3 regions of the Candidatus Sodalis pierantonii str. SOPE genome follow, and region 1 is predicted to be linked to each of the others. Evidence: predicted binding sites of a transcription regulator. Region 1 holds the regulator's gene; each other region holds the start of a gene.
The links. Region 1 encodes PurR, which represses purine synthesis genes. Its sites were predicted from a motif close to CANGCAAACGTTTGCNTG; they were not measured.

Region 1 (3,282 bases):
GCACGCTAAATTAACGGCGATGGCCAAACAGATGTCGCAGGTGGGTAAGCCCTATCGTTGGGGCGGTAAATCGCCGACCACCGGTTTCGATTGCAGCGGGTTGATTTACTACGCCTATAAAGACTTAATCCGCGTGCCGCTGCCGCGTACCGCGAATGAAATGTACCACTTGCGGGATGCTGCGCCGGTAAAAAAGAGCGAGTTGGAAAGCGGCGATCTGGTCTTTTTCCGCATCCGCATCCGCAACACGGCGGATCATGTCGGGGTTTATCTGGGCAATGGCCGTTTCATTCAGTCACCCCGCACCGGGCGTGACATCCGTATCAGCTACCTGAGCGAAGATTATTGGCAGGATCATTATGTCGGCGCCCGCCGCGTGATGACGCCTACCACCATTCGCTGACGGCCACGCGCGACAGCCTCTCCCCCTTGCCGTCGCAGCGCGGGTCTTAAGGGGCCTTTTGACGCCCCCGCCAGCTCACCGTGCCGATCCGCGCGTCGTTACTAGGCCGCAAATCAATCCCCCGCCCTTAGAAGTGGTTTAGGGATGATAAAAAAAAGGGCCTGGAGCCCTTTTTACCGTCTGGGTGATGTTCGGCCCGGCGCCAAACGCGATCAATCCAATACGGTGGTAAAGCTGAAGATAATGATGACCAACAGCGAAAAGACGGTAGTCGTTAACGACCAAGCAAAATCGCGGCTCATGATATTTCCTTTTAACGCTTCTGCGTCAGGTGGCTAAGTTAGTCGGTATTCGTTCTCTATCTTGCCATAGCCGTGGCCAAAAAGCATGTCCCGTCGGCGGCTCAACGCATATAACGCTTTCACTTTCTCGACAAGATCGAGGAAAATTGCCTTTTGTTGGCAGGCAAACGATTCACATAGCATTATCCCCTACTGCCGAGGGATCCAGGAGTAGTTTAGAGATGGCAACCATAAAAGATGTAGCCAAACACGCGGGGGTATCAACGACCACGGTTTCCCATGTGATTAATAAAACCCGCTTCGTGGCGCCGGAGACCAAACGCGCCGTATGGGACGCCATCAAACAGCTCAGCTATTCCCCCAGCGCGGTGGCGCGCAGCCTGAAGGTCAACCGCACCAAATCCATCGGTCTGTTGGCCAGCACCAGCGAAGCCCCCTATTTCGCCGAGATAATTGAATCCATAGAGCTTCACTGTTTTGCCAAACGCTACACCCTTATCCTGTGCAATTCCCACAACGAAACATCGAAACAGCAGGCCTATTTGCAAATGCTGGCGCAAAAGCGGGTCGATGGGCTGCTGGTGATGTGCGTTGAATACCCCGAAGCCCTGCTGCGGCTATTGGAAGAATATCGCCATATTCCCATGGTGGTGATGGATTGGGGTGAGGTGCGCGGCGATTTTACCGATACCATCGTCGATAATGCCTTTGCCGGCGGTTATATGGCCACCCGCTATTTACTCGATCGCGGCCACCGGGATATTGGCGCCATTCCCGGCCAGCTGGCGCGCAACACCGGCGGCGGACGCCACCGCGGTTATCTTCATGCGTTAAAAGAGGCCGATATTCTGCCCAACCAGGCCTGGATCGTTCAAGGTGATTTCGAACCGGCTTCCGGTTATCGCGCCATGCAACATATTCTGGCCCAGTCTCACCGTCCCAGCGCGATATTTTGCGGCGGCGGCGAGATGGCGATGGGCGCATTGTGCGCCATCCACGAGCATGGGCTGCGCGTACCGCAAGACATTTCACTGATAGGCTACGATAATGTCAGCCACTCACGGTATTTCACCCCCGCGCTTACCACGGTGGATCAGCCCAAGGCCGTATTGGGGGAATCCGCGCTGACCATGCTGCTTGATAGGATCATCAGCAAGCGGGAAGCCGCGCAGACAATTGAGGTCCATCCCACCCTGGTGGAGCGCTGTTCGGTGGCCGATGACCCCTACCATAACCGCTAATCTTGTGCCGTCGTTGGCTGAGGCCCCGTGTTTGCGGCGGCGTTGGCCATTATGCACGGCGTTTTACGCGCTACGTGGCCGCGCAAATTTCCCCGCGACGCAGAAATGAATAATAACTCTTTAGGCGCACTAACTCTTTGAGGAGTGTGACTGTTTCCCAAAGTTATCATTAACTTAGGCTATTATTCCTATTGCTGTTTTTGGAGTTGTCTAAAGCCGGATGCAGGCTTATACTCAATTACGTTAACAATTATAACGAGTTGTTTATTCATTTTGCTTTAGGGACGTGATGTTTACTCATGCATGCTTTTTCGTGCAAAGCAGCCGGTTTAACAACCATTCTGAGTTTCTATTCCTCTGTTAATTTGTCGTATCAGACACCACGGCTTACCGTGGATTCTTATAAAAGCTCGCAGGCAGCGCCTGGCTCTTCCTGACGAGGTATTTTTAGAAGAAAGGTGATGGAGAAGCTATGAGTTCCTCGTGTGTTGAAGACCTGAGCTTTCAGGATAACGCTTGGTATCGCATCGTCCATGAATTACTCGCTGAAGCCGACATTGAAATCAATGGTCCATTCGATATTCACGTCAACAACCCGGATTTTTTTAAGCGCGTACTACAGGACGGTTCACTGGGTTTAGGTGAAAGTTACATGGATGGCTGGTGGGATTGCGAACGGCTGGATATGTTTTTTCAGCGTGCGTTGCGCAGCGGACTGGAAAATAAGCTTCCCCATCATTTAAAAGATACCCTACGCGTCGCCGCGGCGCGCCTGACTAATCTCCAATCGCGCAAAAGGGCCTGGATCGTCGGTAAAGAACATTACGATTTAGGCAATGATCTCTTCTCGCTCATGCTCGATCCGTATATGCAATATTCCTGTGGTTATTGGCCTCATGCCGCCAGCCTTGAGCAGGCCCAGCAAAATAAACTGGAAATGATTTGCCAAAAACTGCAATTGCAGCCGGGGATGTCGGTTGCGGCTGGGGCGGTCTGGCGAATTATGCGGAACAACATTATGGCGTTAAAGTCCACGGCGTCACCATCTCGACCGAGCAGCAAAAGCTGGCGCAAACGCGTTGCGCAGGACAAGATGTCACGATTTTGTTGCAGGATTATCGCGATTTAAATTTGCAGTTCGATCGCATTGTCTCGGTAGGGATGTTCGAGCACGTGGGGCCGAAAAACTACCCAACCTATTTCGATGTGGTGGCCCGTAATTTGAAACCCGACGGCCTGCTTTTGCTGCACACCATCGGCACGAACCGGACCGATATGAATGTGGATCCATGGATCAACAGATATATCTTCCCGAACGGCTGCCTGCCGTCCGTAC
Region 2 (3,282 bases), 1.1 Mb from region 1:
CTTTTTCGATAATTTTGTGCACCACTTCCCAGTGAATAGGCTCGATATAGGTTGCATCGGCCATGTCGGGGTCGGTCATAATGGTGGCGGGGTTGGAGTTCACCAGTACCACGCGATAGCCCTCTTCGCGCAGGGCTTTGCACGCTTGCGCGCCGGAATAATCGAACTCACACGCCTGGCCGATAACGATAGGACCGGCGCCCAGGATCAGGATACTTTTTATATCGGTACGTTTTGGCATCTCAGGCTCCTGATACGTTAGGCTGTGAGCGATAAGCGTTGATGAGCTCGATAAAATGGTCGAACAGCGGCGCGGCGTCGTGCGGGCCAGGGCTGGCCTCGGGATGCCCCTGGAAACTGAACGCCGGTTTGTCGGTGCGGTGCAGGCCCTGAAGCGTGCCGTCAAACAGTGAGGTATGGGTTACCCTGAGCGTGGCGGGCAGCGTTTTTTCATCCACCGCGAAGCCGTGGTTCTGGGCGGTGATCATCACCCGATCGGCCGCCAAATCTTTTACCGGGTGGTTGCCGCCGTGGTGACCGAATTTCATCTTCACCGTCTTGGCGCCGCTGGCCAGCGCCAGCAATTGATGGCCCAGGCAAATGCCGAACAGCGGAATATCGGTGGTGAGGAAGGTTTGGATGGCGGCGATCGCGTAATCGCAGGGCGCCGGATCCCCCGGGCCGTTGGCCAGGAAAATGCCATCGGGGTTCATGGCCAGCACCGTTTCAGCCGGCGTCTGCGCCGGCACCACCGTCAAGCGGCAGCCCCGATCCACCAGCATGCGCATGATATTGCGCTTGATCCCATAGTCATAAGCCACCACATGATAAGGCAGGTCAGTCGCCGGCGCGGGTAATCCTCCGTCCAGAGTCCAACTGCCCTGGGTCCAGCTGTACTGCTCAGTGGTACTCACCTCTTTCGCCAGGTCCATGCCATTCAGGCCGGGGAATTCGCGGGCTTTGCGCAGCGCCAGCTGCGCATCCGGATTATCGCCGGCGATGATGCAGCCGTTTTGCGCCCCTTTTTTCCGCAGCAGACGCGTCAGCTTACGGGTATCGATATCGGCGATGCCGACAATATTCTGCTGCTTCAGATAATCCGAGAGCGACAGCGTATCGCGAAAGTTGCTGGCGATGAGGGGCAGGTCGCGGATCACCAGCGCCTGCACGCGGGGGGATTCGTTGTCTGCTTCATTGGTGCCGGCATTGCCGATATGGGGATAAGTGAGAGTAACGATTTGGCGAGAATAGGAAGGATCAGTGAGGATTTCTTGATAACCAGTGATTGACGTATTGAAAACCACTTCCCCCACCGCCGTGCCCTCTGTCCCAATGGCCCGACCATGGAATTGGGTTCCGTCTTCCAGAACCAACAGCGCTGACTTTATCAAAACACCCTCCAAGGAATATTCAGTCATTATATTTGCATATTAATTCATTCAAACGGCATGAATCAATGCAAAAATCACCTGTAAGGTAGAATTTTGGCAAATTGGGCGCATTTTAAAGATGACCCTATAGTTTGTCTACCCTAAAGGGATATTTTTTAACTGTTTTCGTCCACTTTAGCGTAATGATGGCATGAATAGCGTAAAAAAGAGGATAAGACAGCCCAGGAAAACGGTTGCTCGCTATTTTGATGGCGCCAGAGCGGCAAGTGGTGCTCTTCGGCGCCTTTTGGCGGAGGAAACCGCTGATGGCGCCGTATAATCCCACGCTTAATGTTAAAAAAGGGGAGTTTAACGAGGGAATCAACCTAAATTGGCAAAAATCAGACCACTTAAGCGACCCACCCCTAATTATTCAATATAAACAAGCCGTTAATACGAACATATGAAGAAAACAATTTAGAAAAAACCCTATAATTTGTCAAGACCAAGCACATTTACCATATCAAAAAGGCCCTTTTTTTGGCCCGAAAGCCAAACGGCGGCACGCACCGCTCCGCTGGCGAAAGTCATTCTGCTTGACGCTTTATGGGTGATCTCCAGGCGCTCGCCGACCTCGGCAAACATGGCGGTATGCTCACCCACGATATCGCCGGCCCGCACCGTGGCAAAGCCGATGCTTTTCGCTTTGCGCTCGCCGGTATGGCCTTCACGGCTGTACACCGCGCAATCGGCAAGATCGCGCCCGAGGGCGCCGGCAATCGCTTCCCCCATGGCTAGCGCCGTGCCTGACGGGGCATCCACTTTATGGCGGTGATGCGCCTCGATAATTTCAATATCGGCCTCCTCCCCCATCACCTGCGCCGCTTTTTCCAGCAACTTAAGCATCAGATTGACCCCGACGCTGAAGTTGGCGGCGAAAACAATGCCCGTCTCCTGCGCCGCCGCGTGAATGGCCTCTTTCTGCGCATCGCTAAACCCCGTGGTGCCGATGACAATGCCTTTGCGATGCCCACGGCAAAAATCCAGGTACGCCAGGCTAGCGTCGGGTCGGGTAAAATCAATGAGGATATCAAAATCCTCTTTTACCGCCACGAGATCGTCGCTTATCGTGACGTCGAGGGCGCCGATACCTGCCAGCTCACCGGCGTCCATCCCGCACAATCCCGAACCGTCGCGGCTTAACGCCGCGCCCAGCGCCGCCTGTTCCGACTGCGCCACCGCCTGGATTAGCTGGCGCCCCATCCGGCCACCCGAGCCGGCGACCGCGATGCGGATTGTTATGTTGCTCATGGATCCTCTCACTTTTTTATCTTGTCGGTTATTCTCAGGTTAACCGTGCCGGAGCGCCGCCGCCAGCAGAAATCCGTGGTGATGATAAATTTGCGCTCGGGCGCGCAAAGGATGAGCTAGGCCGCTGACCGACGACATTTTTTTGCGCCGCGCAGCGCAAATTGAATGTTTATTCATAGCCAATGCGTTTTTACGCTTTCCCCATCGCGTAAAGCCGCTACACTTAGCGCTTATTGGCAAGCCAAAGATGAGGTCAGGACGGAGACGCTTTTTAGCGGTCAGGTGCGTCCGGTGGGCGATTATCGCGCCGAGCTGGGGGAATCCCCGGTCTGGTGCAGCCAGAGTCGGTCCCTATTGTGGGTCGATATTTTACAACGCCGATTGCTGCGCTATTGGCCGGAGCGGGATGCCATCGAACAGCGCAGGCTCGCGCCGCTGTTCAGCGCCGCGCTGCTGACCGAGCGTCGCGAACAGTTTATGCTGTTGAGCGACCAGGGCATCCTGCTTTATCACTGGGAGGATTGTCAGGCGCAGCCGGCGTTGCTCTGCCCCTACCAGCGTGACGCGGCCGGCACCCCCTCAACGAGGCCGCCATCGCCCC
Region 3 (3,282 bases), 820 kb from region 1:
TTCGGGGATTCTTTGGTGATGGCGACGTCATGAACGTGGCTTTCCTGAATGCCGGCACCGCTGATACGGACAAATTCCGCTTTGGTACGAAGGTCGTCGATAGTAGCACAACCGGTCAGCCCCATACAGGAACGCAGGCCGCCCATTTGTTGATGGACGATTTCCTTCAGGCGTCCTTTATACGCCACGCGGCCTTCGATGCCTTCCGGCACCAGTTTATCGGCGGCGTTGTCGGTCTGGAAATACCGGTCCGACGACCCCTTGGACATCGCGCCCAGCGACCCCATGCCGCGGTAAGATTTGAAAGAGCGGCCTTGGAACAGTTCGATTTCGCCGGGGGATTCTTCGGTGCCCGCCAACAGCGATCCCACCATAACGCCGGCGGCGCCGGCGGCGATGGCTTTGGCGATATCGCCGGAAAAACGGATGCCGCCGTCGGCGATAACCGGGATCCCGGTACCTTCCAGGGCTTCGACTGCATCAGAAATAGCCGTGATCTGCGGCACACCCACGCCGGTGACGATGCGGGTGGTACAAATGGAGCCGGGGCCGATGCCCACTTTCACCGCGCTGACACCCGCCTCGACCAGCGCGAGCGCGCCGGCGCCGGTAGCAACGTTGCCGCCGATAATTTGCAGGTCGGGGTATTTGGCGCGCGTGTCGCGGATACGCTGCAGCACGCCTTCGGAATGACCATGGGAAGAATCGATAAGCAGGACGTCAACGCCGGCGCTCACCAGGGCGTCGATGCGCTCTTCGTTACCGGCTCCGGCGCCTACCGCCGCGCCGACGCGCAAGCGGCCGTGTTCATCTTTACAGGCATTGGGTTTGCGTTCGGCCTTTTGGAAATCTTTTACCGTTATCATGCCGAGCAGATGAAATTGCTCATCCACCACCAGCGCTTTTTCGACGCGCTTTTCGTGCATTTTGGCCAGCACCACTTCGCGAGCATCGCCTTCTTTAACCGTCACCAGGCGTTCTTTCGGCGTCATCACGGCGGAAACCGGCTGGCTAAGATCGGTGACGAAGCGAACGTCGCGACCCGTAATGATCCCGACCAGTTCATTATCTTCCGTTACCACCGGATAGCCGGCGAAACCGTTGCGCGCGGTAAGTTCTTTTACCTCGGAAAGCGTAGTACTGGGCGTAACGCATTGGGGATGGGTTACGACACCGCTCTCATGGCGTTTCACGCGACCCACTTCCTCCGCCTGGCGTTCGATAGGCATGTTTTTGTGGATAAAGCCGATACCGCCTTCTTGCGCCAGCGCGATAGCCAGGCTGGATTCGGTTACCGTATCCATTGCCGCGGACAGCATGGGTATATTCAGGCGTATTTTCTGAGTCAATCGGGTGCCGAGATCGGCCGTGTTGGGCAGTACCGTGGAGTGAGCGGGAAGTAGCAGAACGTCGTCGAATGTCAGAGCTTCTTTAGCAATACGTAACATAGCAATATCTCACCAAGGTGGATGTGAAACAGATAAAATATTGCCATGGCATTATACAGAACGTAATCGGTTGCCTCCAGCACTATTTTCAAAAAATCCTTGCTTACCGTTTCGCAATGAGTAATATCAATCGATTAAGACTTTGCAATGGAGTTTGATCCCGCTCACATGTCTACCCCGCCCACTTCCCTGATTTTTACCGTTAGCCGTCTCAATAAAACGGTACGCGAGCTGTTGGAAGGCGAAATGGGTCAGGTGTGGCTGACGGGAGAGATATCCAATTTTTCCCAGCCTGCGTCGGGTCATTGGTACTTCACGCTCAAGGACAACCGCGCCCAGGTGCGCTGCGCCATGTTTCGCAACACCAATCGCCGCACCACGTTTTCGCCACGCAACGGTCAACAGGTATTGGTGCGCGCAACGCTCACGCTGTATGAGCCGCGCGGCGACTATCAGCTTATTGCCGAGAGTATGCAGCCGGCCGGCGACGGGTTACTGCAACAGCAGTTCGAGCAGCTTAAACAGCAATTAAGCGACGAAGGGCTGTTCAGCCAGCAGTATAAGCAGCCGTTGCCCAGCCCGACCCGCCGCGTAGGGGTGATTACCTCCGCCAACGGCGCGGCGCTGCACGATATTTTGCAGGTGTTGAAACGCCGCGATCCGTCGCTGCCGGTGGTGGTTTACCCCACTGCGGTGCAGGGGCAGGAAGCGCCGCCGCAGATCATGCGCGCCATCGAAACTGCCAATCGGCGCGCTGAGTGCGATGTGCTGATCGTAGGTCGCGGGGGCGGTTCGCTGGAGGATCTCGGCAGCTTTAACGATGAACGGGTGGCGCGGGCGATTTTCGCCAGCCACTTGCCGGTGGTCAGCGCGGTCGGCCATGAGACCGACGTGACCATCGCCGATTTTGTCGCCGATTTGCGCGCGCCAACGCCGTCAGCGGCGGCCGAGCTAGTAAGCCGCAACCAGTTGGAACTGTTGCGTCAATTACAGTCTCAACGGCAGCGGCTGGAAATGGTGATGGATTATTTCCTCGCGCAGCGCCAACAACACTACGGCCGTCTTCAGCATCGCCTGCACCAGCAGCATCCTCAATTACGACTCGCCCGCCAGCAAACCGCGCTGATGGCCCTGCGCCGCCGCCTGGACGACGGCCACCAGGGGCAACTGCGCCAGGCGCTGCGCCGTCACGAACATTTGCGGCAACGCTTGCAGCAGCAGGCGCCCACGGCGCGCATCAACCGTGCCCAGCAGCAATTGCAGGCGCTGCGTTACCAACTGAGCCAGAGCATAAGCCGCCGCGTTAGCCGGCAAAATAATGCCTTTGTGGTGCTCTGCTCCCGGCTGGAAGGCGTTAGCCCGCTGAAAACCCTGGCGCGCGGGTTCAGCGTCACGACCGATAGCCACGGCGCGGTGGTGAAACAAACCCGTCAACTAAGCGCCGGCGATCGTCTGACGACTCGCTTGAGCGATGGTTGGGTGGAGAGCCAGGTTACCCAGATTACCCGGCAGCCGGCGAAACGCCAGCGGCGCTCAAAGGACTGATGTAACGGCGCGCCCTGGCGCCTTCCCCCACCCGCCACGATGCTCAGTTCATGACCGAAGGTTACCGCAGCGCCGTACGCGCTGCATGACCGCACGCACTTTTACGCCACGCATATTTCTCAGCACACGACCGCGGGATCCACCGCAACATCGCGCGCCCGGCCCATAAAGCCTAGGCCGCGGTGCGCTCCCCACAAGCCTCCTTCCCCCACGCGGGCGTGCCGCCTTGGCACCATGACGCATTTTTCATTATTGGTCCGCTCGTCACGGCCGACCCTGAACGTCCCCC

Region 2: carA (glutamine-hydrolyzing carbamoyl-phosphate synthase small subunit) is a predicted target of PurR. The motif match lies at 1,614-1,631, and genes of this name have one in related genera.
Region 3: guaB (IMP dehydrogenase) is a predicted target of PurR. The motif match lies at 1,508-1,525, and genes of this name have one in related genera.

Annotation. Positions count from the first base shown of each region.
Region 1 covers NZ_CP006568.1:2,491,858-2,495,139, forward strand. Annotated here, with positions in the region: partial or broken gene SOPEG_RS28805 (C40 family peptidase) at 1-403, shown strand, start outside; gene cydH (cytochrome bd-I oxidase subunit CydH) at 616-705, opposite strand; gene purR (HTH-type transcriptional repressor PurR) at 927-1,946, shown strand; partial or broken gene cfa (cyclopropane fatty acyl phospholipid synthase) at 2,419-3,282, shown strand, end outside.
Region 2 covers NZ_CP006568.1:1,427,536-1,430,817, reverse strand. Annotated here, with positions in the region: gene carB (carbamoyl-phosphate synthase large subunit) at 1-241, opposite strand, end outside; gene carA (glutamine-hydrolyzing carbamoyl-phosphate synthase small subunit) at 243-1,391, opposite strand; gene dapB (4-hydroxy-tetrahydrodipicolinate reductase) at 1,860-2,681, opposite strand; gene SOPEG_RS26075 (SMP-30/gluconolactonase/LRE family protein) at 2,847-3,282, shown strand, end outside.
Region 3 covers NZ_CP006568.1:3,312,633-3,315,914, forward strand. Annotated here, with positions in the region: gene guaB (IMP dehydrogenase) at 1-1,448, opposite strand, end outside; gene xseA (exodeoxyribonuclease VII large subunit) at 1,617-2,993, shown strand; gene SOPEG_RS16685 (MFS transporter) at 3,258-3,282, opposite strand, start outside.